3 regions of the Duganella sp. GW821-FHT07F09 genome follow, and region 2 is predicted to be linked to each of the others. Evidence: riboswitches for the same ligand, from Rfam matches in the RefSeq annotation. Region 2 holds a riboswitch; each other region holds the start of a gene.
The links. Region 2 has a riboswitch for cobalamin ahead of AC07P1_RS10165 (CbtB domain-containing protein). Riboswitches for the same ligand answer to the same signal wherever they lie in the genome.
Positions count from the first base shown of each region.

Region 1 (7,819 bases), 320 kb from region 2:
ATGGCGTCGCCGGCCGTGGCTCCGGCCCGGGCGGCGGCCTGGCTGCGGGAATCGGCCCCGGCGCCACCCGCTGGGGCGCCGGCGCCACCTCGTTGTTGGTATGCCTGCTGGCCTGGCAATGGGCCTCGACCAGCCACCTGAACCTGGGCCTGGTGACGTTTCAAAACGTGCCGCCGCCGACCGAGGTCGCGCAGGCCGGCTGGACCCTGCTGCAATCGCCGCAGTTGCTGGGCCATCTGAAGGCCAGCCTGGCGCGGGTGTTCAGCGGCTTTCTGGTCGCCGCGCTGGTCGGCATCCTGCTCGGGCTGGCCATCGGCCGCTCGCGCCGGCTGGAGACCTGGCTGATGCCGCCGCTGGAAATGCTGCGCCCGATCCCGGCGGTCGCCTGGATACCGCTGGCGATCCTGATGTTCCCGTCGTCGGAGCTGTCGATGGTGTTCATCACCTTCACCGGCGCGCTGTTTCCGATCCTGCTCAACACCGTCCACGGCGTCGAGAACATCGATCCGCGCCTGGTCGCCTCGGCCCGCAGCCTGGGCGGCGGGCGAGGCGCCATCTTCACCGAGGTGGTGCTGCCGGGCGCCGCGCCCAGCGTCGTCACCGGCCTGTCGATCGGCATGGGCACGGCGTGGTTCTGCCTGGTCACGGCGGAGATGATCTCCGGCCAGTTCGGCATCGGCTACTACACCTGGGCGTCGTACACGATCCAGAACTACGCCGACATCGTCGTCGGCATGCTGGTCATCGGCCTGTTGGGCATGGGCAGCAGCGCGCTGGTCAAAACCATCGGCCAGGTCTTGATGCCCTGGCACCAACCGGAGGGCAAGCCATGAGCGTGGGCAAAATTGAGATCGATAAGCTGCATCTGCGGGTCGGCCATGGCGCGCAGGCGTTCGAGGCGGTGCAGGACGTTAGCCTGACGGTGCAACCGGGCGAATTCGTCTGCCTGCTCGGCCCGTCGGGCTGCGGCAAGTCGACCTTGCTCGGCGCGCTGGCCGGCCACCTGCGGCCCAGCCGTGGCGTCATCACCGTCGACGGCCGCGCCATCGACGGCCCGCGCGCCGAGCGCGGCCTGGTGTTCCAGCACCACACGCTGTTCCCGTGGCGCAAAGTGGTCGACAACGTCGCCTTCGGCCTGAAGATGCAAGGCGTGCCGCGCGCCGAACGCCGCCAGCGCGCGCTGGAGCTGCTGGCCCTGGTGGGACTGGAAGCGTTCGCCGAGCACTACCCGGCGCAACTGTCGGGCGGCATGAAGCAGCGGGTTGAAATAGCCCGCGTGCTGATCAACCACCCGCGCGTGATGCTGATGGACGAACCGTTCGGCGCGCTCGACGCGCAAACGCGCCTGATGATGCAGCAGCTGCTGCTGGACTTGTGGGCGCGCATCCGCACCACCATCGTCTTCATCACGCACGACATCGACGAGGCGCTGTTCCTGGCCGACCGCGTGCTGGTGATGAGTCCGCGACCCGGGCGCATCATCGAGCAGATCGCCGTGCCGTTTCCGCGCCCGCGCGACTCGTCGCTGGTGACATCGCCCGAGTTCACGGCGCTGAAGCGGCGCTGCCTGCAGCTGCTACATCCGGCCAACGCGGAATTGCCGCTGGAGCGTCTGAGCCCGCTGGGCGCCGCCACAACGCGCCAGCTGCAATTCGCGATATGAAAAATCTAAAACACGTAGGGCGAATTAGGCGGCACGCCGTAATCGGCCACGCATGCGCCGCCGACGAAGCAGGCATTGGCCGATTACGCTGCGCTAATCCGCCCTACGTGATTCCGAAAGACGCATCAGCCATCGAATAAGGACAACATGAACACCACCGACGACGACACCGACCTGCGCGAGCGCCTGGCCAACCCCGACGCCACCGTCCGCCGCATCGCCCTGCTGGACCTGGCCGACTGGGCCGGCGACGAACACGCCGGCCTGTTCATCGACGCGCTGCGCGACACCGACGCCACCGTCCGCGCCGAGGCCGCGCGCGCGCTCGAAGGCTTCGAAACCGCTGACGGCGTCGCCGGCCTCGCCCTGCTGCTGGGCGACCCGGACCAAAGCGCGCGGCTGGCCGCGGCCCAAAGCTTAAGCGAAGTAAAGCAATCGGAAAGCGCGCAAGTGCTGCTGCCCCATCTCGCCCACGCCGACCCATTCGTAAAAACCGCCGTGCTGCGCGCCGTGCGCGAACTACGCTCGCCGCACAGCTACGCGCCAGCGCTCGCCGCGCTTGCCGATAGCGACGCCGGCGTGCGCCGCGAAGCCGTCGCCGTGCTCGGGTACCTGAAACAGCCCGACGCGCTGCCCGCCCTTGCCGCCCTGATCAGCAACGATCCCGACGCCGAGGTGCGGCGCGCGGCGGTGGGCGCCGCCGGCTACGGCGCCGGCGCGGACACCGCCACCGCCTTGCTGGACGCGCTGCGCGATCCGGTGTGGCAAGTGCGCGAGGAAGCGGCAACGACCTTGGGCAAGCTGGCCTGGGTCCGGGACGGCGGCGACGCCACCAATCCGTCGTCCATCGGCGCGGCACTGATGGCGGCGCTCGACGACAGCTACTGGCAGATAAGGCTGCGCGCGGCGCGCAGCCTGGGCCGCCTGAAGTACGCAGCCGCCCTGCCCGCGCTGCTGCCCGTGCTGACCCACTCGATCAGCAACCTGCGCAAGGAGGCCGCGCTGGCATTGGGCGAGCTTGGCGACGCCGCCGCGCTGCCGGCGCTGGAGCCGGTGGCGGCCGATCCCGATCCCGAGGTGCGCAAGGCCGCGCGCCTGGCGCTGGAACAGATCCACGCGGCCACCGGGAGACATTGATGGACTACCCAAGCGAAATCAGTAACGACCGCGCCGCGCGCGTACTGACGATCGTCTGGCAGGATGGCGTGCGGCAGCAATGGCCGCATGCCCAACTGCGCGTGCACTGCAAATGCACGCAGTGCCAGTCGCAACGGCTGCTCGGCGTCAAAGCGGAGCTATCTCAGCAAACATCGCAAGTCGAACACCTGCGGATGATCGGCAACTACGGCCTGCAACTGGTCTTCGGCGACAGCCATGAACGCGGGATCTACCCGTGGCCGTATCTGCGCTCGCTGCCCGACGAGACTCAATAACGCCACTGCGCCGTCAACTCGGCGTGGCGGCGCTCGCCCAGCAGATACTGGCTGTCGCTGTAGGACGTGCTCGCATACAGCTTGTCGCCCAGGTTGCGCAGATTCAGCTGCACCAGCAGGTTGCGGTTGACGTTCCAGCCGATGGTGGCGTCGAGCGTGGTGTACGCCGGCAGCGCCTGCGTGTTGCCGTTGTCGATGAAGCGCTTGCCGACGTGGCGCGCGCCGGCGCCGGCGCGCCAGTCGTCGGCGCGGTAGCCCAGCCACAAATTGGCCGAGACCCTCGGCACATCGGTCGGACGCTTGCCGGCGCGCGAGACGTTGCCGGCTTCGATCAGGCTGTCGTAACTGGCGTCGGTGTAGGCCAGGTTGGCGTCGAGCCGCCACGCGCGGGCCAGGCCGACGCTGGCGCTCAACTCGGCGCCGCGCGACGATTGCGAGCCGCCCTGCACCGACAACGCCGGGTTGGCCGGATCGCGGGTGACGATGTCGTCCTTGCGTATGCGGTACAGCGCGGCGGTCCATTCGGCCTTGCCGCCGGCCAGCGACTGCTTGACGCCGCCCTCCAGCTGGCGCGAGCGCGTCAGCTTGTAGCGGCTGTTGGCCAGGTTCATCGACAGCAGGCTGGTCAACGGATCGCTGCCGGTGCTGAGCTGCCCGTACAACGATGTGTCCGGCGCCACCTTCCAGCTCAGGCCGAGGCGCGCCGCCGTCGACTGCAACGTCGTGGTGAAGCCTGCGGCTCCACGCAGGCTGGCCAGCGCGACCCGATAACGGTCGTGGCGCACGCCGCCCAACAGCAGCAGGCGCTCGGTGATGCTATAGGCGTCCTCGACATAGAGCGCATTGGTGGTGGTGTCGGTGGCGAAGTTGGGGCGCAGCGCGTCCGGGCTGTCGAAGCGGCCCGGATCGAATCCGGTCGGCGCCACGCTGGAGGCGCCGCCGTACGGCGAGTTATTGGTGTGGGTGAAATTGATGGTGGCCGCCTCCCAGCCGGCGACGACCCGGCTGGCGCCGCCGTTCCAGCGCGCCTCGAGGCGGTTGCCGGTCTGTTCCTGATTGTGCTTGATGGCGATATAGTCGCTGCGGTCGACCACGCCGGCCAATGGATCGTAGACATAGGTTTCGACATTGCGCCAGTTGCGCCGCGCCTTCATGTAGGCCAGCTCGTTGCTGACGGTGAGCGCCGGCGTCGCGCGCCACGTCAGCCGCGCCACGGCCTTGTCGTCGGCGAAATCGATATCGGCGTCGGCGACGTTGTAGTTCTGGTCGCGCAACGCGCGCGACAGACCGCCGTTCACCAGCGGCGTGCCGAAGTAGCGTTGCGGTTTCTGTTGCAGATGGTCCAGCTGCACATCGAGGTCGAGGTCCGGCGTCAGCGCGTAGGTCAACGCCGTCAGCAGCTTGGCGTGGCGCGCCTGGCCGCGGTCGATGAAGCCGTCGCTGTGGTCGGCGTAGGCGTCGACGCGGAACGCGCCCCGCTCCCCCAGCGCGCCGCTGCCGCCGACGCCCGCGCGCAGCGCGCGGCCGCCGCCGGCACCGGCCATCGCCTCGAACGCGGCGTCGCGGCTGGGCGCCTTGCGCACGGCGTTGATGGTGGCGCCGGTGGTGCCGCTGCCGTAGACCACAGAGCCGGGGCCGCGCAGCACTTCGATGTAATCGTAGCCCCACGGGTCCGATGGATACGTCGCCGTGCCCGAACCCACCAGCAGCCGCTGTCCGCCCTCCAGCATGGCGACGGCGTTGTTGCCGCTAAATCCGCGCGCCGAATACGCGATGCCGTTGCCGGGCGAGCTGATGTCCGTCAGGCCGGTGGTGCGGGTGATGGCGTCCTTGACCTGCAGGTCGCCGCGCGCCTGCATCGCCGCCGCGCCGAGCGACTCGACGCTGGCGGGCAGCTCGTCGGCGCGCAGATCCAGGCGGCTGGCGCTGCCGTTCCGATGCGCCAGCCCCAATCCTTCGCCGTCCCGCGCGGCCTCCCCCGTCACGGTGACGGTCTGCATGGGCTGGGTCTGCTGCGCGGCGGCGCAATGGGCGCATAGCAGCGCGATGGCGGCCACGATCGGACGGGTGGACGGGAAGTGGGCGAGGCGGGAAGGATTCATGGGCATGTCTACGTGGTCAGGTGCCGGAAACTCCGGGCGGTCAAGGTCGCGACGGCACGCGCACCGCCACGCTTGCGGCGCGCGCGGCCGCAACGGCGGCGCGAACGAACACACGCGCGGCGGCGCGCGACTGCTGTGGCGACAACGGGAAAAAACAAATATCAAGTAAAACCGCACCCCGGGTTTTACGTAACACATCGTGACTGGCCGGTCTTCTGGCTCGCCGTCATCCTTCCCCGATCCTGCCTTCCCGTGCGTTGCACAGTGGCGTACGATCGACGTCGTCAGGCTTACAGCAGCGGGGGCTGCGCCGGACTGGCGCGGGATGAAAATCCCGCGCGTCACCGGCTTCCCGTTTCACCCTCCCGCCGACAAGCGGGAGGACACCATTCACGTATTCAGCGCGCATTCTACACGCGACGACGCCGCGCTGTACAGGCCCGGGCCGTGGCGCCGCATCGTCGAATCCGGTCGCGTCCACGATGCAAGTTGTCGCGTTTACGCCCGTCGAATAAATATCTTACGCAAGCTTGACTTTAAACTACCACCGAGATTACTCTTTACCCTGAGTTGCACGGCTCCAACCGGCCCAAAAGTACGGGGGCACACCTTCCGCCGCGTCACGATCCGCGTCCGCACGCTTGCTGCCGGACGCGCTCAAATGATCAAGCGATCATCGATCGCTTTTTTTCGAGGCGAATATGAAAACGATTTCAATTCCTCGTTCCGCGCGTCATCCTGAAGACCGCTTTATTTTCCGACAGCGTTAGCCCTCCGCCCACGCACCCATAACAACACGCGTTTCACAGCACCGGCCCGACCGGCGCTGTCCTGTCTCGTCGGGCATTTTTTTGCCCGCCGGTGTCCCGCTGTCGCCGCGCAATCGGCGCAGGCGTGACAACGTGCCTGGCCGTGCGCGCATGCATGGGCCGGCGCACGCGCTGCAAGCGCTCGTGGCCTCACGCGCGCCATGGATGTTCACACTTCAATTTGAGAATAAAGGGAGACAACATGCACACCCCATCGGTTACAACCACCTTCACGCCAACCACCGCCCGCTCGTTCGCACCGCCCGACCGCAAGCTCCGGCGCCAGGCGCGGCGCTGGGCGCGCGGCCTCGCACGCGGCCTGCTGGCGCTGTCGCTGACGACCGGCGCCGCCACCATCGTCGGCCTGCCGCTGGCGACCTCCGCGCACGCGGCCGACGCCGAGTACACCAAGCGCTTCCTGGCCCAGTACCAAAAAATCAAAAATCCGGCCAACGGCTACTTCAGCCCGGAGGGCGTGCCCTACCACTCGATCGAAACCCTGATGGTCGAGGCGCCCGACCACGGCCACGAGACCACCTCCGAAACCTACAGCTTCTGGCTGTGGCTGGAGGCGCAGTACGGCCGCGTCACCGGCGACTGGGCACCACTCAACGCCGCCTGGGCCAATATGGAGAAATACATCATCCCGGCCCCCGCCGACCAGCCCACCAACAGCTTCTACAACGCCGCCAAGCCGGCCACCTACGCCGGCGAGTTCCCGCTGCCGAACCAGTACCCGGCGCCGATCTCGAGCGGCGTGCCGGTCGGCCAGGACCCGATCAGCGCCGAGCTGTTCAGCACCTACGGCAACCGCGACATCTACGGCATGCACTGGCTGCTCGACGTCGACAACTGGTACGGTTACGGCCGCTGCGGCGACGGCACCACGCGTCCCTCCTACATCAACACCTTCCAGCGCGGCTCGCAGGAATCGGTGTGGGAAACCATCCCGCATCCATCGTGCGAAACCTTCAAATGGGGCCGCACCGGCGGCACGCAGGGCTTCCTGAGCCTGTTCATCGGCGACTCCAGCTACGCCAGGCAGTGGCGCTACACCAACGCGCCGGACGCCGACGCCCGCGCCGTGCAGGCGATCTACTGGGCCTCGGAATGGGCCAAGGCGCAGGGCAAGAGCGCCGACGTGGCCAGCCTGGTCAAGAAGGCCGCGAAAATGGGCGACTACCTACGCTATGCGATGTTCGACAAGTACTTCAAGAAGATCGGCAATTGCATCGGCACGCAAACCTGCCCCGGCGGCAGCGGCGCGGCCGACGCCCAGGGCATGCGCGACAACCAGCACTATCTTCTGAGCTGGTACTACGCCTGGGGTGGCGCCACCGACAGCAGCGCCGGCTGGGCATGGCGCATCGGTTCCAGCCACAACCACTTCGGCTACCAGAATCCGCTGGCCGCGTGGGTGCTGTCGACCCAGACCGAGTTCAAGCCGCTGTCGCCGACGGCCGCCGGCGACTGGGGCAAGAGCCTGGGCCGACAGATCGAGTTCTACCGCTGGCTGCAATCGGCCGAGGGCGCCATCGCCGGCGGCGCCACCAACAGCTGGGGCGGCGGCTACGGCACGCCGCCGGCCGGCACCGCCACCTTCCACGGCATGTTCTACGACGAGAAACCGGTCTACCACGATCCGGCCTCGAACACCTGGTTCGGCTTCCAGGCCTGGTCGATGCAGCGCGTGGCCGAGTACTACTACACCAGCGGCGACGTGCGCGCCAAGGCGGTGCTCGACAAGTGGGTGGCGTGGGCCTCGGCCAACACCACGCTCAACGCCGACGGCACCTACACGATTCCTAACAC
Region 1 is NZ_JBWKQJ010000003.1:692,410-700,228, reverse strand. It holds gene AC07P1_RS11485 (ABC transporter permease) at 1-833, shown strand, start outside; gene AC07P1_RS11480 (ABC transporter ATP-binding protein) at 830-1,663, shown strand; gene AC07P1_RS11475 (HEAT repeat domain-containing protein) at 1,811-2,800, shown strand; gene AC07P1_RS11470 (DUF971 domain-containing protein) at 2,800-3,096, shown strand; gene AC07P1_RS11465 (TonB-dependent receptor) at 3,090-5,198, opposite strand; cobalamin riboswitch at 5,387-5,604, opposite strand; gene AC07P1_RS11460 (glycoside hydrolase family 48 protein) at 6,210-7,819, shown strand, end outside.
Region 1: it holds a riboswitch for cobalamin, as region 2 does, so the genes downstream of both, AC07P1_RS11465 (TonB-dependent receptor) here and AC07P1_RS10165 (CbtB domain-containing protein) in region 2, are expected to answer to the same signal.

Region 2 (7,819 bases):
TGTGGCGAAGGTTACTGGAGGAAGAGAGTCTGGGAATCGAATGCGTCGTTCGCAACCAGGTGTTGGCGCGTCCCGGCGTGCCGGCGCCCTCGGTCGACCTGGTGGATGAAGCCTGGCTGTCGAACGACGATGCGGCCCTCGGCCTGGGCGAGCGTTGGCTGGCACTAGCGGCCGACGAACATCTGGCGGCCATGCTGGCGCCGGGATCGGTCGTCGTGCTGGCGGCGCGGCAGCACGTACTGTTCGCCGGAGCGGCCGCATGAACGTCGTGGTCACCGGCGGCGGCGGCTTTGTCGGCCGGGCGCTTGTGCGGCGGCTGATGGAGGATGGCATCGGGGGCCGCGCCGTCACCGCTTTGACGTCGATAGACATGCGTTTCGACGGCGCCGCGACAGATCCGCGTGTGCGCCAGTTGCAAGGGAACGTGGCCGACACCGCGCTGCTGGCGCAAGCCTGCGCGCAGCCGGTCGATGTACTTTTCCATCTGGCCAGCGTGCCGGGTGGGGCGGCGGAGCAGGATTTCGCCCTTGGCCTGTCGGTCAACCTGCACGCGACGATGGCGCTGCTGGAGTGCTGCCGTGTCCAGGCCCAAGGCCAAGGGCGGGGCCGGCCGCCGGTGCTGGTCTATTCGAGCAGCATCGCCGTGTACGGCGCGCCGCTGCCGGAGCATATCGACGACGACACGCCGATGCGGCCACACCTGAGTTACGGCGCCCACAAACTCGCCTGCGAGGTGCTGGTCCAGGATTACAGCCGGCGCGGCTGGCTGGATGGGCGCATCCTGCGCCTGCCGGGCATCGTCGCGCGTCCGCCCGAGCCATCCGGCCTGCTGTCGGCCTTCATGAGCGACATCTTCTGGCGTCTCAAGGATGGTGAACGCTTCACGTGTCCGGTGTCGGCCCAGGCGGTCGCCTGGTGGATGTCGGTGGGGTGCTGCGTCGACAACCTGCTGCACGCGGCGGCCATGGCGCCAGCGCAAGCGGCCGGGCGCCGCGACTATACCTTGCCGGTGCTGCGGCTGACCATCGCGGAAGTGGTGGACGGCCTGGCCATGGAATTCGGCGACGATCGCCGCGCGCTGGTCGACTATCGGCCGGACGAACGGCTGGAGCAGGGCTTCGGCCGCCAGCCGCCGCTCGATGCGTCGGCCGCCGAGCGGGCCGGCTTCCACCACGACGGCGATCTGCGGCGTTTGATCGTCAACGCCGTGGCGGCGGGAGGACCATTCTGAAATCGCCATGCTCGCGGTATCGGGCACACCGTAGCCTTTGATTTAGAAAGTCCGCTAAGATATCGGCATTTTGTTTATTCAGGAGTCGATATGCACCGCCACACCGTCCCCGCAGCCGCCTTCTTGCTGGTTTTTACCGCCTTCGGTTGCAGCGCCAGCGAATCGGCCAATGGCAGTTTCACCGCCACCAAGAGCTGCGAGGCGTTTTCCTCCTTCGCCAAACAGAGCAACCCGGGTGCGCAGAAAGTCGTGCCGGGGACCGAATACACGGTCCGCGAAATCAACAAGGTCGATTACGACTGGATCAGGGTCGAGGTGCCGGGCGCGCAGCCATCGCTGCGCTGGGTGCGCAAGGAGTGCGGCACGCCGGAGTTGAGCGATAAGCCGAGCAAGGCCCAGCGCGGTCGCGAAATCGCCGCCGCCGGAGGTTCGTGCAACATCGCCAACCAGCAGGATAGCTATTTGCTGGCGATCACCTGGCAACCGGGTTTTTGCGAACACGTCAAGTACAACGGCAAGAAGCCGGAGTGCGACGCCATGAACGGTGGCACGCTGCAGGCGAAGAACCTGAACCTGCACGGCCTGTGGCCGAACAAGAAGGAGTGCGGCAACAACTACGGCAGCTGCAAGGGCGAGCAGTTCTCTCTGAAGCTGGAGACCATCGACAAGATCGCGCCGTGGATGCCGAACTTCTTCTACGAGCGCACCTTCGGCGCCTACGAATGGAACAAGCACGGCAAATGCCAGTCGCTGTCGCCGGACGACTATTTCATCAAGGCCGTATCGGCGGTGCGGGTTGTGAACGATTCTGAAGTGGGCAAGATCGTGTTGGGCAGCGTGGGCAAGTCGTTCCGCGTCAACGATTTCTTCGCGCGGGTCAAGGCCAGCTACGGCGCCCAGGTGGCGGACAGCATCACGCTGATTTGTACGCAGCGTAAATACCTGCAGGAGATCCGCATGTCGCTGCCGCTCGAATTCAGCACCGACGGGGAGTTGAAGCAAATGGTGGGCAACGCCGCGCCCGCGCGTACGCGCGCGGTGGGCTGTGGCGACGAGGTGTATGTGGAGGGCGCCGGCCGGGATTGACCGGCCGCCTGGTCGGCCTCAGTCGATCGTGACGGCGCGCGCCTTCTTGCGCTCCGCCTTGCACTTGTACATGGCATCGTCGGCGAAGGCGATCAAGTCGTCGGCGGTGCCGGCCGACTGCGGATACACGGCCACGCCGATGCTGGCGGCGGCCAGCAATGCATGGCCGTCTATCTCATAGGGCATCGCCAGGCGTTGCGAAAGCTTGTCGACGACGCCGGCCGCGTCGTCCTCGCCGCTGGCAACCAGCACCACCGCGAACTCGTCGCCCCCCAGCCGTGCCGCCATGTCGGATTTTCGCAGTTCCGAGCGCAGACGGTTGGCGGCGTCTTTCAACAGCTCGTCGCCGGCGCCGTGGCCGTAGGTGTCGTTGATGAATTTGAAGTTGTCCAGATCCAGGTACAGCACCGCCATCGGCTCCTGATTGCGCTCGCTGAGATTGAGCTGGCGGGCGAGGAATTCGGTGAACATGGCGCGGTTGGCCAGGCCGGTCAGCGGGTCGTGCGTGGCCTGGTGCTTGGCCAGCGCGTGCATCTTCGACGCCTTGACCAGCGCCTGTCCCACTTCGTTCGCCTCGCGCAGGCCGTAGGTGGCCGGCTCGATGCTGTCGCCGGCACCGAGGGCGAGCGCCGGCGCCACCAGGTCGCGGATCGAGCGGCTGATGCGGTTGCCGATGTGCCAGGCGAAGAGCAAGCCGCCGCCCAGCAGGAGGATGGTCGACAGCACCAGCGTCCACAGTTTGGCAAGCAGTTGGGAGTTCAACACCTCGATGGGAATGCCGATGGCCACCGTCCACTGCGAATTGGGGGCCTTGGCCAGCACGGCCAGGATAGGCTTGCCGTCGAGCGTTCTGGTCTCGAAAACGCCCTCCGGCAGTTCCTGCAGCCGTTCCAGCACCTCGGGAATCGCGCTCTGTCCGACGTAGCGCTGCATGTCGCTCGTGCGCGCCACCACCGTGCCTTTGTTATCGAGGATGGTGGTGATCCAGTGCTCGGGATACTGCTGCTGTTTGAGGATGGCGCCGAAGCGCTCGACCGTCACCACGGCGCTCAGCGCGTGGAAGCCGCTGGTCTTTCTGGTGACGGGGATGCCGACCGAGACGATGTAGCGTTTGGAGATGGGCCCCATGAACACCCGCGAAATGGCGGTGGCATCGTTGTTCTGCATGTAGGTCAACAGGTGGTCCATGCTTGCGCTGGGCAGCGCGCTGCCGTAGGGCCGGAAGGTGTTGACCAGTTGCTGCCCGGTGCCGTCTTCCAGCACGATGTTGAAAATGTCCTGGCTGGCGCAGATCGCGCGCGCCTGGCCGTAGAACTGTTTGAGGTCGTCGCCGATCAGGCTGGGGGAGGTGGCGAGCGCCTTGAGCGTCGATTCGATGACGGCGAATTCCTTGTCGATCGCCATCGCGTTGGCGTGGGCGGTCGTCATCGCGCTGCGGATAAACGCCGCGCGCGCGAGCTCGTAGTCGGAGGCGATCATCTTTACCACCATCAGCGACGCTGGGACGACGCAGGCCACCACCAGCCAGATTAGTCTCGTTCGAATGGAGGGCGCGTGAGCTCGTTTCATGATTAATCCTACCTCGCTATATTTATTCTTGATGAGGCGCGATACCCCTTTTTTCGTAATATTACAACAAGGAAAGTGCATCCGTAACCCAGTCTATCCCTTTGTTTTTATTTTCTGTACGAAAATGTTTGGGTGGCCGATATGGTCGTGTGATGACTTGAGATTTATCGTCTATCATGTTGACGAGTCTCAATCAAAATCCATATTTCGGAGCCCCAATGCAACTCATCAGCTGTACGGAAGAACGCCACGCCGCAGCCATCCTCGCCATCTTCAACGACGCGATCGCCAACTCGACCGCGCTGTACGAGTATCATCCGCGCACGATGGAAACGATGAGGAACTGGTTCGCGGCCAAGCGCGCGGGCGGCTATCCGGTCATCGGGCTGGAGGACGGGGCGGGCGAGTTGCTGGGATTCGCCAGCTACGGCGCGTTTCGCGGCTTTCCGGCCAATAAATACTCGGTCGAGCACTCGATCTATGTGCGTGGCGACCAGCGCGGCAAGGGGCTGGGACGCACTTTGCTAAGCGCCATCATCGACGCCGCGCGGCAGGCCGACCTGCACATCCTGGTCGGCGGCATCGACGCGGCCAACGCGGCCAGCATCGCCTTGCACGAGCAGTTGGGATTCGTGCACGCGGGCACTATTCGTCATGCCGCCTTCAAGTTCGAGCGCTGGCTGGATCTGGCGTTTTACCAGCTCATGCTCGCCACGCCGGCGCATCCGGTGGACGGCTGACACCAGGACGACTCGACACCGACCCGCGCACGATGGCATGATCGTCTTGCAATTCCGCAGGCGCAGACCTATACTGCGCCGGTAGTCAGCTTCTGGTATCTGCAAATGATCGTTTGCAGATTTAAATGGGAAGCCGGTGCGTCGTTCCGCTGGAACGGCAATGCCGGCGCTGCCCCCGCAACGGTAAGCGAGGTTAAGGATTTGTACGATGCCACTGTGCGATTGCATGGGAAGGCGCAAATCCAGGTGTGTCCGGATGGACGCCCACTCGCCAGCCCGGAAACCAGCCAGTAGCGGTAAACACGTTTGTATTGCGGAGGGCGATACGGGTGGAGAACTGCCAAGGCTCGATCCGCGCATCTTCGTTCCGGTCCTCCCTGGCGCCGCATTCGTCTCTCCCCTGGTCCATCTTCCGATACGAGCTTTTCGACCCCGTGGTCGTCGCTGCTTTTCGGAGAAACCAATATGTCCATCAACACTATCCACGCCGGCCAGGCCCATGCCCCCGTGCATGCCCGTCCCGTCGCACTGAAAGACAAGCTGATGGCGGCCTTGATGGCCGCGAGCCTGGGCGCGGTGCTGTTGTTCGGCGCGGGGTTCGCGTCGATGGAAGCGCTGCATAACGCCGCCCACGACAGCCGCCATTCGGCGGGCTTCCCGTGTCATTGAGCCGCGCAGGGGCCGGCGCGGGCGCCGGCATGTTCAATCGCATGGTGCGAACCGCTGCGGCGGCCGGCCTGCTGGCCGGTTTGCTGCTGACCGGCGTGCAGCACCTGCAGGTGACGCGCATCATCGCGCAGGCCGAGGTGCTGGAATCGGCGGGCGGGGCGGAGCCGGTGGCGCATATGCACGCCGACGGCGCGCGGCATGTGCACGACGTGTCGCAGGAAGTGTCGCACGAAGCCCCGCACGAACATGGTGGCTGGCAGCCGGAGGACGGCGTCGAGCGCACGCTGTACACCGCGCTGGCCGACGTCAGCATGGCCGTCGGTTATGGCCTGCTGCTGGCCGCCGCCATCGGGTTGCGCGGACGGCCGGTCGACTGGCGTTCCGGCCTGTTGTGGGGCGCCGCCGGTTACGCGGTGTTCTTTCTGGCGCCGTCGGTCGGATTGCCGCCGGAGCTGCCCGGCACCGCCGCCGCGCCGGTGGCCGTCCGCCAGGGCTGGTGGATCGCGACCGCGATGTCGACCGCCACCGCGTTGGCGATGCTGGCCTTCGGCCGTCATTGGGCGCTGAAGCTGGCGGCCGTCGCGTTGCTGGTGGTGCCGCATCTGGTCGGCGCGCCTCAGCCGCTGGTCCATGCCAGCGTCGCACCGGAACATTTGCAGCGTTCCTTTGTCTACGCCACGGCGCTCGCCAATGGCGTGTTCTGGCTGGTGCTGGGCGCGCTGACCGGCTTCTTCCACAAGCGCTTCGCCGATCGATGAGAACCCACCACCGTCACTTATTCATGTGCGTCGGTCCGCGTTGCGCTCCCGTCGAGGGACGCGCGCAGGCCGTGTTCGAGCGCATGGGCGAAATGATCGACGCCCATCCGGAGCTTGCCGTCAAGCGCACGCGCACCCATTGCATGGTGGCGTGCCGCTACGAGGGACCGGTGATGGTGGTCTATCCCGAAGGCGTGTGGTACCAGCGGGTGAACGAGGCCAATGCGGAACGCATCGTCAACGAGCACTTGATCGGCGGGCGCGAAGTCGGCGACCTGATATTCCATCGCCTTGGTGAAGGCGATACCTGCGCACCGGAACCCAAAGATGATTGAAACAGCAGCCGGCCCGGCGCACGTAGCACTGCTGACGCATGCGTCCAACGATCTGACGGTATTGCACCAGGCGCAGGCGCAGCTGCCTTCGGGCTTCGCTGGCGTGGCGGGAGTCAACCTGCAGTCGCTCGATGCCGATACCTCGATGGCGGCGTTGTTGGCGGGGGATTTGCGCGCGGCGCGGGTGATCATCGTGCGCGTGTTGGGCCGACTTGGCGGCGTTCCCGGATTTACGGAACTGGTGGATCACGCGCGCCGCCATGGCCGGCATTTGATCGTCGTCAGCGGAACCGGTGAGCCAGATCCCGAGCTGGCCGCTGTGTCGGCGGTATCGGCGGACGTGCTGCAGATGACATTGAAGTACTTCCAGGCCGGAGGCAGCGCCAATCTGGCGCAGCTGCTGCGCTATCTGTCCGACCACCTGCTGTTGACCGGCTTCGGTTTCGAGCCCGCGCATCCGCTGCCGGAACACGGCATTTATCATCCCGACCTGGCGCCCGGAGCCGGCCTGGCGGATTGGCTGGCGCTGCGCGATTCGGCGCGTCCAAGCGCGGGCATCGTGTTTTATCGCGCCCACTGGATGAGCGGGAACACGCGCTTCATCGACGCCATGCTGGCCGCGCTGGAAGCGCGCGGCATGAACGTGCTGCCGGTGTTTACGTCGTCGCTGCGCGCAGGCGCCGGCGATGGCGGCAGCTTGCCCAGCGCGCTGCGCTATCTCGCCGATGCGTCGGGAGTGCATATCGATGTGCTGATTAATACCACCTCGTTCGCGATGGGCGAGATCACGCCGGGCGGCCCGACGCCGGCTGGATGGTCGGTCGGCGTGCTGGAGGCGCTCGACGTTCCGGTGCTGCAGGCCATCGCCAGCGGCATGACCCTGGAACAATGGAGCCAGTCGGCGCGCGGCCTCAACCCGCTCGATACGGCGATGAACGTGGTGCTGCCGGAATTCGACGGCCGCATCATCACGGTGCCGCTATCGTTCAAGGCGCGCGCGGCCGGCTTGCCGAACGAGGCGGTCGAGTACGACCCGCTGCCGGACCGGGTGGCACGCATCGCCGGCATCGCCTCACGTTTCGCGCGTCTTAAGCGCTTGCCCAACGCCGAGAAACGCGTGGCTTTCATGTTCACCAATTCGAGCAGCAAGGCTTCGCAGATCGGCAACGCGGTCGGGTTGGATGCGCCGGCGTCGCTGATTCGCATCCTGGAAGCGATGCGGGCCGACGGCTACGATGCGGGTCAACCCACGGGTGACGGCACGGCGTTGATTCATGACCTGATAGCGCGCTGTTCCTACGACAATATCTATGTGACCGCCGAGCAGTTGCGGCATGCCGCCGGCCGGGTGCCGGCGGCGCTGTATGCGCAATGGTTCGCGGAGCTACCGGAGTCGTTGCGGGACAAGATGACCGCGCAGTGGGGAGAGGC
Region 2 is NZ_JBWKQJ010000003.1:369,656-377,474, forward strand. It holds gene AC07P1_RS10140 (EthD domain-containing protein) at 1-263, shown strand, start outside; gene AC07P1_RS10145 (NAD-dependent epimerase/dehydratase family protein) at 260-1,231, shown strand; gene AC07P1_RS10150 (ribonuclease T2 family protein) at 1,322-2,317, shown strand; gene AC07P1_RS10155 (cache domain-containing protein) at 2,336-3,886, opposite strand; gene AC07P1_RS10160 (GNAT family N-acetyltransferase) at 4,105-4,626, shown strand; cobalamin riboswitch at 4,703-4,932, shown strand; gene AC07P1_RS10165 (CbtB domain-containing protein) at 5,092-5,295, shown strand; gene AC07P1_RS10170 (CbtA family protein) at 5,325-6,053, shown strand; gene AC07P1_RS10175 ((2Fe-2S) ferredoxin domain-containing protein) at 6,050-6,388, shown strand; gene AC07P1_RS10180 (cobaltochelatase subunit CobN) at 6,381-7,819, shown strand, end outside.

Region 3 (7,819 bases), on a different contig from region 2:
GTGGCCGCGCAGAATTCCCCGCTCCGTGGGGAGAGCCTGCGGCCCGAGACCGGCCAGGCGTGGCTGCATTGCCACAGTGCCGGTCAGTAGGCCGGCCATCGGCCAAATCGCGCCGGATTGGTCGGCCAGCGTATCGGCCAGCGCCATCATGCCGCCGCATTCGGCGACGATGGGGATGCCTGCCGCGTGGATGGCGCGTATGGACGATTTCCAGGCGCTTGCCCGCGACAACGCCTCGGCGTGCAGTTCCGGGTAGCCGCCGGGCAGATAGACCGCGTCGGCGCCGTCGGGCACCGGTTCGTCGGCCAGCGGCGAGAAGAACGTCAAGGTCGCGCCGAGCGCGTGCAGGGTATCCAGGTTGGCGGGATAGAGGAACATGAACGCCGGATCGCGCGCGATGGCGATGGTTTTTCCCGCCAGTGCGGGCACGGGCTCGGGATCTATCGCCACGGGAGCGGCGATGTCGATGGCGCGCAACTGGTCCCACGCGGCTTCGTCGAACAACAGCTGGTCGGCCAGCGCGTCGAGCAATCCGTCGATGTCGCTCACTTCACCCGGCAGCACGAGGCCGAGATGACGTTCCGGCAGCGATCTTGTCTGGCGCGGCATGGTGCCGAACAACGGAATATCGCGCAGCGACGCCGCCACCATTTTGGCGTGGTTTTCGCTGGCGACGCGGTTGGCGATTACGCCCGCCATGTCGACCGGGCCGTAATCGCGCAGGCCGTGCACCAGCGCGCCGGCCGTTTGCGCCATCGAGGAGGCGTCGATCACCGCCATCACCGGCACGCCGAACTCGCGCGCCAGGTCGGCGGACGACGGCGTGCCGTCGTACAGGCCCATGACGCCTTCGATCAGGATCACATCCGCTTCGGCGGCCGCTTGTGCCAACTGGGCGCGGCACTGCTCCGGGCCGACCATCCACAGATCGAGCGTACGCACCGGCGCGCCGCTGGCGCGCTCCAGCAGCATCGGGTCGATGAAATCCGGACCGCACTTGAACACGCGCACGCGTTTGCCCAGCCGAACCAGCTTGCGGGCCAGCGCCGCCGTCACCGTGGTCTTGCCCTGGCCGGAAGCCACGGCGGCGATCAGCAATGCTTTGACCGTCGCCATTACCACTCGGTCCCGAGTTGCGCGCCGATGCCGGCCTTGAAGGCGTGTTTGACGACCTCCATCTCGGTGACGGTATCGGCGATGGCGATCAGTTCCGGCGGCGCGCCACGGCCGGTGATGACGACGTGCTGCATCGGCGGACGCGCCAGCAGATCGTTGATCACCATTTCAACGTCCAGGTAGCGGTATTTCAGCGCGATATTGAGTTCGTCGAACACCACCAGGCCGATATCGGGATCGGCCAGGAATTTCTTCGCCTGCTCCCACGCGAGCAGCGCTTTTTCGGTGTCGCGTTCGCGGTTTTGCGTCTCCCAGGTATAGCCTTCGCCCATGGTGTGGAAGCTCACCTCGTCGGGGAAGCGGCGCAGGAAGGCTTCCTCGCCGGTCTGCATCGCGCCTTTGATGAACTGCACCACGCCGACCTTCATGCCGTGGCCCAGGGCGCGGATCACCATGCCGAAGCCGCTCGAGCTCTTGCCCTTGCCATTGCCGGTGTTGACGATGATGATGCCGATCTGCTTGTCGGCTGCGGCGATCTGCGCGTCGATGATCGCCTTCTTGCGCTCCATGCGCACGCGATGGCGCTCGTTGAGCGCCGCTGTTTCGGCGGTGATATCTGTATTCTGGTCGGTCATTCGTGGTCCTCGGTGGGAATGAAGATGCTGCGTGTTCCGTGCTGGATGATGTCGATCGGGTGGCCCAGGTAGTCGCTCAGGAGATCGGCCCGCATCACGTCGGCGGTGGTGCCGGCCAGCCAGCGGCCGTCGCCCATCAGCAGCAGCGCGTGGGTGGAGACGCTGTGCGCCAGGGTCAGATCGTGGCCGATCATGATGGCGGTTTTTCCTTGTTCGCGGCACAGCTGCGACAGCAGCTTCATGACGCCGACCTGGTGCGCGAGATCGAGCGCGTTGGCCGGTTCGTCGAGCAGCAGCAATGGCGTGTCCTGCGCCAGCATGGCGGCGATGGCCACGCGCTGGCGTTCGCCGCCGGACAACGTGCGCACGTCGCGCGCGGCCAGTTCCGCCACCTCCATCGCTTCCAGAGACCTCATGGCGATGGCCTGGTCCTCGCCGCCCTCCCAATAGCGGTTGTCGTGGTACGGATGGCGCGCCGACAGCACCGTTTCGATCACGGTGTAGGCGAAGGCGTCGCTGCGGCTCTGCGCCAGGAAGGCGCGCTGCCGTGCCAGTTCGGCCAGCGGCCAGTCCTTCAGCGGCCGCCCGCCGATGGCCACGTGGCCGCCGTCCGGCGGGCGCAGGCCGGCCAGGGTGCGCAGCAACGTGCTTTTGCCGGCGCCGTTGCGGCCGATGACGCTCCAGCATTCGCCGTCCTGGACAAGCCAGTTCAAGTCCGCGATCAGCTGGCGCTGGCCGATTTTCAGGGAGAGGTTGTGGGTGCTGATCATATTATTTACGCAGCCGGTGCAGCTGATACAGGAACACCGGCGCGCCGATCAAGGCCGTGACCACGCCGACCGGCAGTTGTTGCGGCGCGATGATGGTGCGGGCCAGCGTGTCGGCCAGCAGCAGGTAGCTGCCGCCGGCCAGCGCCGCCGTGGGTATCAGCAGGCGGTGGTCGGGACCGACGGCGAAGCGGCAGGCGTGCGGCACGATCAGGCCGACGAAGCCGATGCTGCCGGCGCTGGTCACGGCGCTGGCGGTCAGCAGGCCGGAGGTGAAAAACAGGCCCTTGCGCAAGGCGCCGACGCGGATGCCCAGCGTGGCGGCGGCTTCCGCGTGCAGCGCCATCACGTTCATGGCGCGCGCGTTGCGCAGCGCGAAGATCAGCGCCCCGGCCAGCACCACCCACGGCATCCAGCGCAGCGGGGCGCCGGACAGGTCGCCGATCATCCAGAACACCATCGTGCGCAGGCGGCTTTCCGGCGCGATCGACAGCATCAGCGTGACCAGCGCCATGCAGGCGGACGACAGGATCACGCCGGTCAGCAGCAGCAGGGCGGTGCCGCCTTCGGCCGCCGCGCCGCCGCGCAGGTCGCGCCGCGCCAGCATGTAGAGCATCATCGACACCACCACCGCGCCGGCGAAGGCCGCCGCATCGACCATCCACGCGGCGCACATGAACATCAGCGCGGCCAGCGCGCCGACCGAGGCCCCGGAGGAGATGCCCAGGACATAGGGGTCGGCCAGCGGGTTGCGCAACAGCGCCTGCATCATGACACCGGCCAGCGACAGCGCCGCGCCGGTGACGAAGGCGGTGATGGCGCGGCTCAGGCGCAGGTCGAGCAGGGTGGCCGACAAGGTGGTGGTCTGGCCGTGCAGCAGATCGTTGACGGCTGCGGGAATGTCGGAAAACGGAATCGCGACCGAGCCGGTCATGCCCGAGAAAACCAGGCTGGCAAACGCGAACAGGGCCAGGCCGGTCAGGGTGACGGCGGCGCGCTGCTGCAGATTGCGTGAGAAAGAATGCATGCACTACTTTCAGAGAGTGGGAAGCACCGGCAGATTACAGTATTACAAGCTTAAGCAAGACTTAGCGATGACACTGGAGACACGTAGCGCGGATTAGCGGGAACCGCGTAATCGGCCATCTTTGAGCCGTCGATGGCGCGGCGATGGCCGATTACGCTGCGCTAATCCGCCCTACGTGTCTCCACGGGTTTCAACCTGTCCGGGCCTATTTGTAACCGTAGCGGATACCCGCAAACACATTCGAGCCGGGCGTGGCGTAATTGCGCGCCAGGTCGTACCGTTTGTCGCCGATGTTGTTCCAGCGGACCAGCGCCGACCAGTCGCGCGAGAAGGCGTAGGTCGCGTACAGGTTCACCAGCCCGTAACCGCCCAGGCGATTGTTGTTGGCCGCGTCGTCATAGCGGTCGCCCGACACTTCCAGCTCCACGCCGGCCTTGAGGGCGCCGATGCCATAGTCGGCGGTCACGTTGCCGTGCTTTTTCGAGCGGCGCAGCAGACGCTTGCCGGTGGTTTCATCCTTTGGGTCCTGCAGATCGATGTTGGCGGCGAGGTTGATGCCGGCCAGCCTGGTGGCGGCCGATAGCGTGATCCCCTCCAGCATCGCGCGGTTGACGTTATAGGCGCAGCCGCTCGGATAACCGGTGCGGCCGAACGGGCACGGATTGATGTTGACCAGCATGTCCGTCAGGCGGTTGCGGTAGTAGCCGGCGCTCAGCGCGTTGACGCCGTCGTCGTAGCGCAGGCCCACTTCGGCGTTGCGTCCTTCCTCCGGCTTGTTGGCCGGATTGCCGTATTCCGGGAAGTACAACTCGTTGTAGGTCGGCGCGCGGAAGCTGGTGCCGTAGCTGGCGGTGGCGCGCAGCGCCCGCGTAATGTTGTAGCCGTAGCCCAGCGAGCCGGTATTCTGCGAGCCGTAGACGGTATTGTCGCGGCGGACGCTCGCGCTCAGAAGATTGGCGCCACGACGGGCGTTGTACGAGGCGGCGAACGAGTTGGTGTTGCGGTCGCGATTAATCAGCGCGGAGCCGTTGGTCCGCACTTCCTCCTTGCGGTGCTCGTACAGCAGTTGCAGCACGTCGGCGCCGATGCGCAGATCGTTCTGCCAGGTGATGAAACTTTGCTTGGTATTGATTCGCGCGTAACCGGCGGCGGTGGCGTTGGTGTAGTTTTCGCCTTTGTCTTTGGTCTCCGCGTATTGCAGCAGGCTGTCCCAGATTGGCAGCAGTTGCGCCTTGGCGTAGACGCTGGCGGTGTCGATGACATTCTTGCTGCGCACGTCGTAGGATCCGGCTCGCAGGGCGTCATATTGCGAATCGAGTTTGCTATGCAGGAAAAGCGCGCCGGCCTCGTAGCCCTTGGCCAGTTGCAGGCTGAATTGACCGGAGACGTTTTCCTTGTCGTAGCCGTCGTCGTCCGGATTGTACGAGGACAGGCCGGGACGGGCAGTCGAGAAACCGTCCGACTTTTCCTTGCCGGCGCTGACCGCGTAGCCGAAGCTGTGCTCACCGCCGGTCGCGCCCGAAACCGTCACATCGGCTTCGCGCGTGTTGTCGCTGCCGTAGCCGGCGAAGGCCGTCACCGCCGGCGCGCCCTGGCCCTTTTTGGTGAAGATCTGGATCACGCCGCCGATGGCGTCGGCGCCGTACAGGGAGCTCAGTGAACCGTAGACGATTTCGATATGGTCGATGGCGGTCAGCGGGATGGCGCTCCAGTTGGCGGCGCCGGTGGTGGACGAGCCGATACGCACGCCGTCGACCAGCACGATGCTCTGGTTGCTGTTGGCGCCACGGATGTAGACATTGGACGAGCTGCCCGCGCCGCCGTTGCGCGTTACTTCGATGCCGCGCTGGCGCTTGAGCAGGTCGACCACGGAGCCGGCGCCGGCTTCGGCGATTTGTTCGGCCTTGATGGTGACGGTGTCGCTGATGATGTCGGCCAGCGGTTGCGGCGTGCGGGTGGCGGTCACCACGACGGTGTCGGCGGGCGCCTCGTCGGCGTAGGCGCCGGTGTGCGAGAAAGCGGCGGCCATCGCCAGTGCCAGCGAGGTCAGTGCCGCCGGGCGGCAGGCCAGGCGGGAGATTGGAAAGGACATGATTTATTTTTCTGTTAGAAGCAACCGGCCTACTTCCCCGTGGGCCAGATTGAACAGAAGCGGAAAACCGGGAGATGGCCCGTTCGCCCACTTCCACCTGCTTTGGCCGGTATCCGGGCTGGCAAGTTAGACCATCTCACCTTCCCATGCGAAGCACAGTGGTTGTCAGAGCTGGTTTGTCGCGCGCCGCGCGACACTTGCTTACCGTTGCGGGGGCAGCACACGTGGGCCGCAGGGCGGCTTCGTGTTTCCCGTTTAACTGCGCATCCGGACGGACGCGCGGGCACCAAAGCCGGTCATTATACGGCTTTGATGTGTGACTTGATAAATAGTGAAAAATAATTGAGGGAATGGCGGGCGGTCTTTGTTATCATTTGCGCTATCTTGCCAGGTAGTTCACCTGCCGTCGTTGGAGCGCCCCATGTTAGACCTCCGTCTTGTCCCGTCATCCGCGCCTCCTGCTTTGCGTCCCATGGTCAATCCGCGTCCGGTCGTGAGGGTGGTTCCGCTGTTCGACGGCCATCAATGCGTCATCGTCGATAACTTCCTGGCCGAGCCGGAGACGATGGTGGAATATGCGGCGCTCCAGCGCGGAGAATTCCTCGACTCGGTCGGCAATTACTATCCCGGACCGGAGTTGCCGTTGACGGGACGCTTCGTCTCCAGCGTGCAGCAGGCGTTTCTACTGCATGCGCGCGCGCCGCTGAAGGCGCGCCGGGTGCTCGGCATCGCTTGCCGGCTGTCGCTGGCGACGCGGCATCCGGAGCAGGTGTTGCCGGGCCAGCGTATGCCGCACCGCGATTCCTATGATCTGGACCCGATGGAGGGTGTGGGTGCCATGGTGCTGTACCTGTTCCAGGATGAGCGTCTCGGCGGCACCAGCTTTTTCAAGCCGAAGGTGCCGCCGGCGGAAATCACCGCGCTGCTGCGCGAATTGAAGCGTATGGAGCAGGCGGGGGAGTCGCCGTTGCCCACAAAGCCGCCGACATTCGCCATCGCATCGGACGACCATTTCGAGAAGGTGCTGACCGTTGATCCCCGGTTCAACCGGGCGATTTTTTATAACGGCGAGTTGTTTCACTCGGGGCATCTCGCGGCACCCGAGTTGCTGGTCGATGATCCGGCTGTCGGCAGGCTGACGGTCAACGCCTTCTTCAAGCTGCGCATGGCCGCGACCTGAGTCGGGGGCGGCAATTACTCCAGAATCAGTGTGGCGCCGTAGGCGATATGGTGGGGAGACCGGGCGGCTTGCAGCGCCATCTCCTGCGGTGGCAGGCCCGCGTGGCAGGCGGACAGCAAACGCATGGCGCCCGCGTGGCAGATGACGATGGCCTCGCCGTCGTCGCCCAGCTGGCGCTGGAGGTCGGCGTGGAAGGCCGCGATGCGCGCGGCCATTCGCAGCACGCTTTCGCCGCCGCCGGGTTGGTAGTTGACCAGATCGGCGGCCCAGGCGTCGACGTCGGCGCGCGCAATGTCGTCCCAGGCTCGCATCTCCCAACCGCCGAAATGCATTTCGACCAGACGGGCATCGAAAATCGGAGTGGCCGACAGGCTGGCGGCGAGTCCTGCGCAGCGGCGCAATGGACTGGAATACACGGGCAAACCCGCCGGCAGTCGCGGCGCCAGCGCGGCGAGCGCGCGCGCCAGCTCCCCGGGCGCGACTTCCAAATCGGTGCTGCCGTAGCAGACGCCCGCCGCGACCACCGGTTGGGGATGACGGACCAATATCAGTCGCATGGTTTAGAAAAACTGAGACTGCGCGCTGGTGTGCAGCCCGGCGAGCACGCACAGGTAGAAGATCGCTTCGGTCACTTGCTGTACCGCGCCCAGGCAATCGCCGGTGTAGCCGCCGATGCGCCGCAAGAATTTACGCGCCAGCCAGACGGTCGCCACCAGCGCCAGGGCGAAGCCGCTGATCAGCATTGTCCACGACAGCCAGCCCAGATGGATAAGTATCAGCGCCGGCAGCAAGGCGGTGACGGCGGCGATGAAGAATTCCATGCTGCGCATCTTCTGCGCCAGCGGCTTGGCCTTGCCTTCGGCGCGCGCGTAGTCCAGCCGCCAGATCAGCGAAACCGCCATCAGCCGCGACATCGGGTGTGCCACCAGCAGGGCCGCCAGCACCCCGAATGGCGGTATATGGGTCAAGATCGCGCACTTCAGCAGCAGCAGGCAAAAGATG
Region 3 is NZ_JBWKQJ010000028.1:3,015-10,833, reverse strand. It holds gene AC07P1_RS33200 (cobyrinic acid a,c-diamide synthase CobB) at 1-1,116, opposite strand, end outside; gene cobO (cob(I)yrinic acid a,c-diamide adenosyltransferase) at 1,116-1,751, opposite strand; gene AC07P1_RS33190 (ABC transporter ATP-binding protein) at 1,748-2,521, opposite strand; gene AC07P1_RS33185 (FecCD family ABC transporter permease) at 2,523-3,545, opposite strand; gene AC07P1_RS33180 (TonB-dependent receptor domain-containing protein) at 3,751-5,637, opposite strand; cobalamin riboswitch at 5,725-5,943, opposite strand; gene AC07P1_RS33175 (DUF6445 family protein) at 6,059-6,817, shown strand; gene AC07P1_RS33170 (histidine phosphatase family protein) at 6,832-7,374, opposite strand; gene AC07P1_RS33165 (adenosylcobinamide-GDP ribazoletransferase) at 7,378-7,819, opposite strand, start outside.
Region 3: it holds a riboswitch for cobalamin, as region 2 does, so the genes downstream of both, AC07P1_RS33180 (TonB-dependent receptor domain-containing protein) here and AC07P1_RS10165 (CbtB domain-containing protein) in region 2, are expected to answer to the same signal.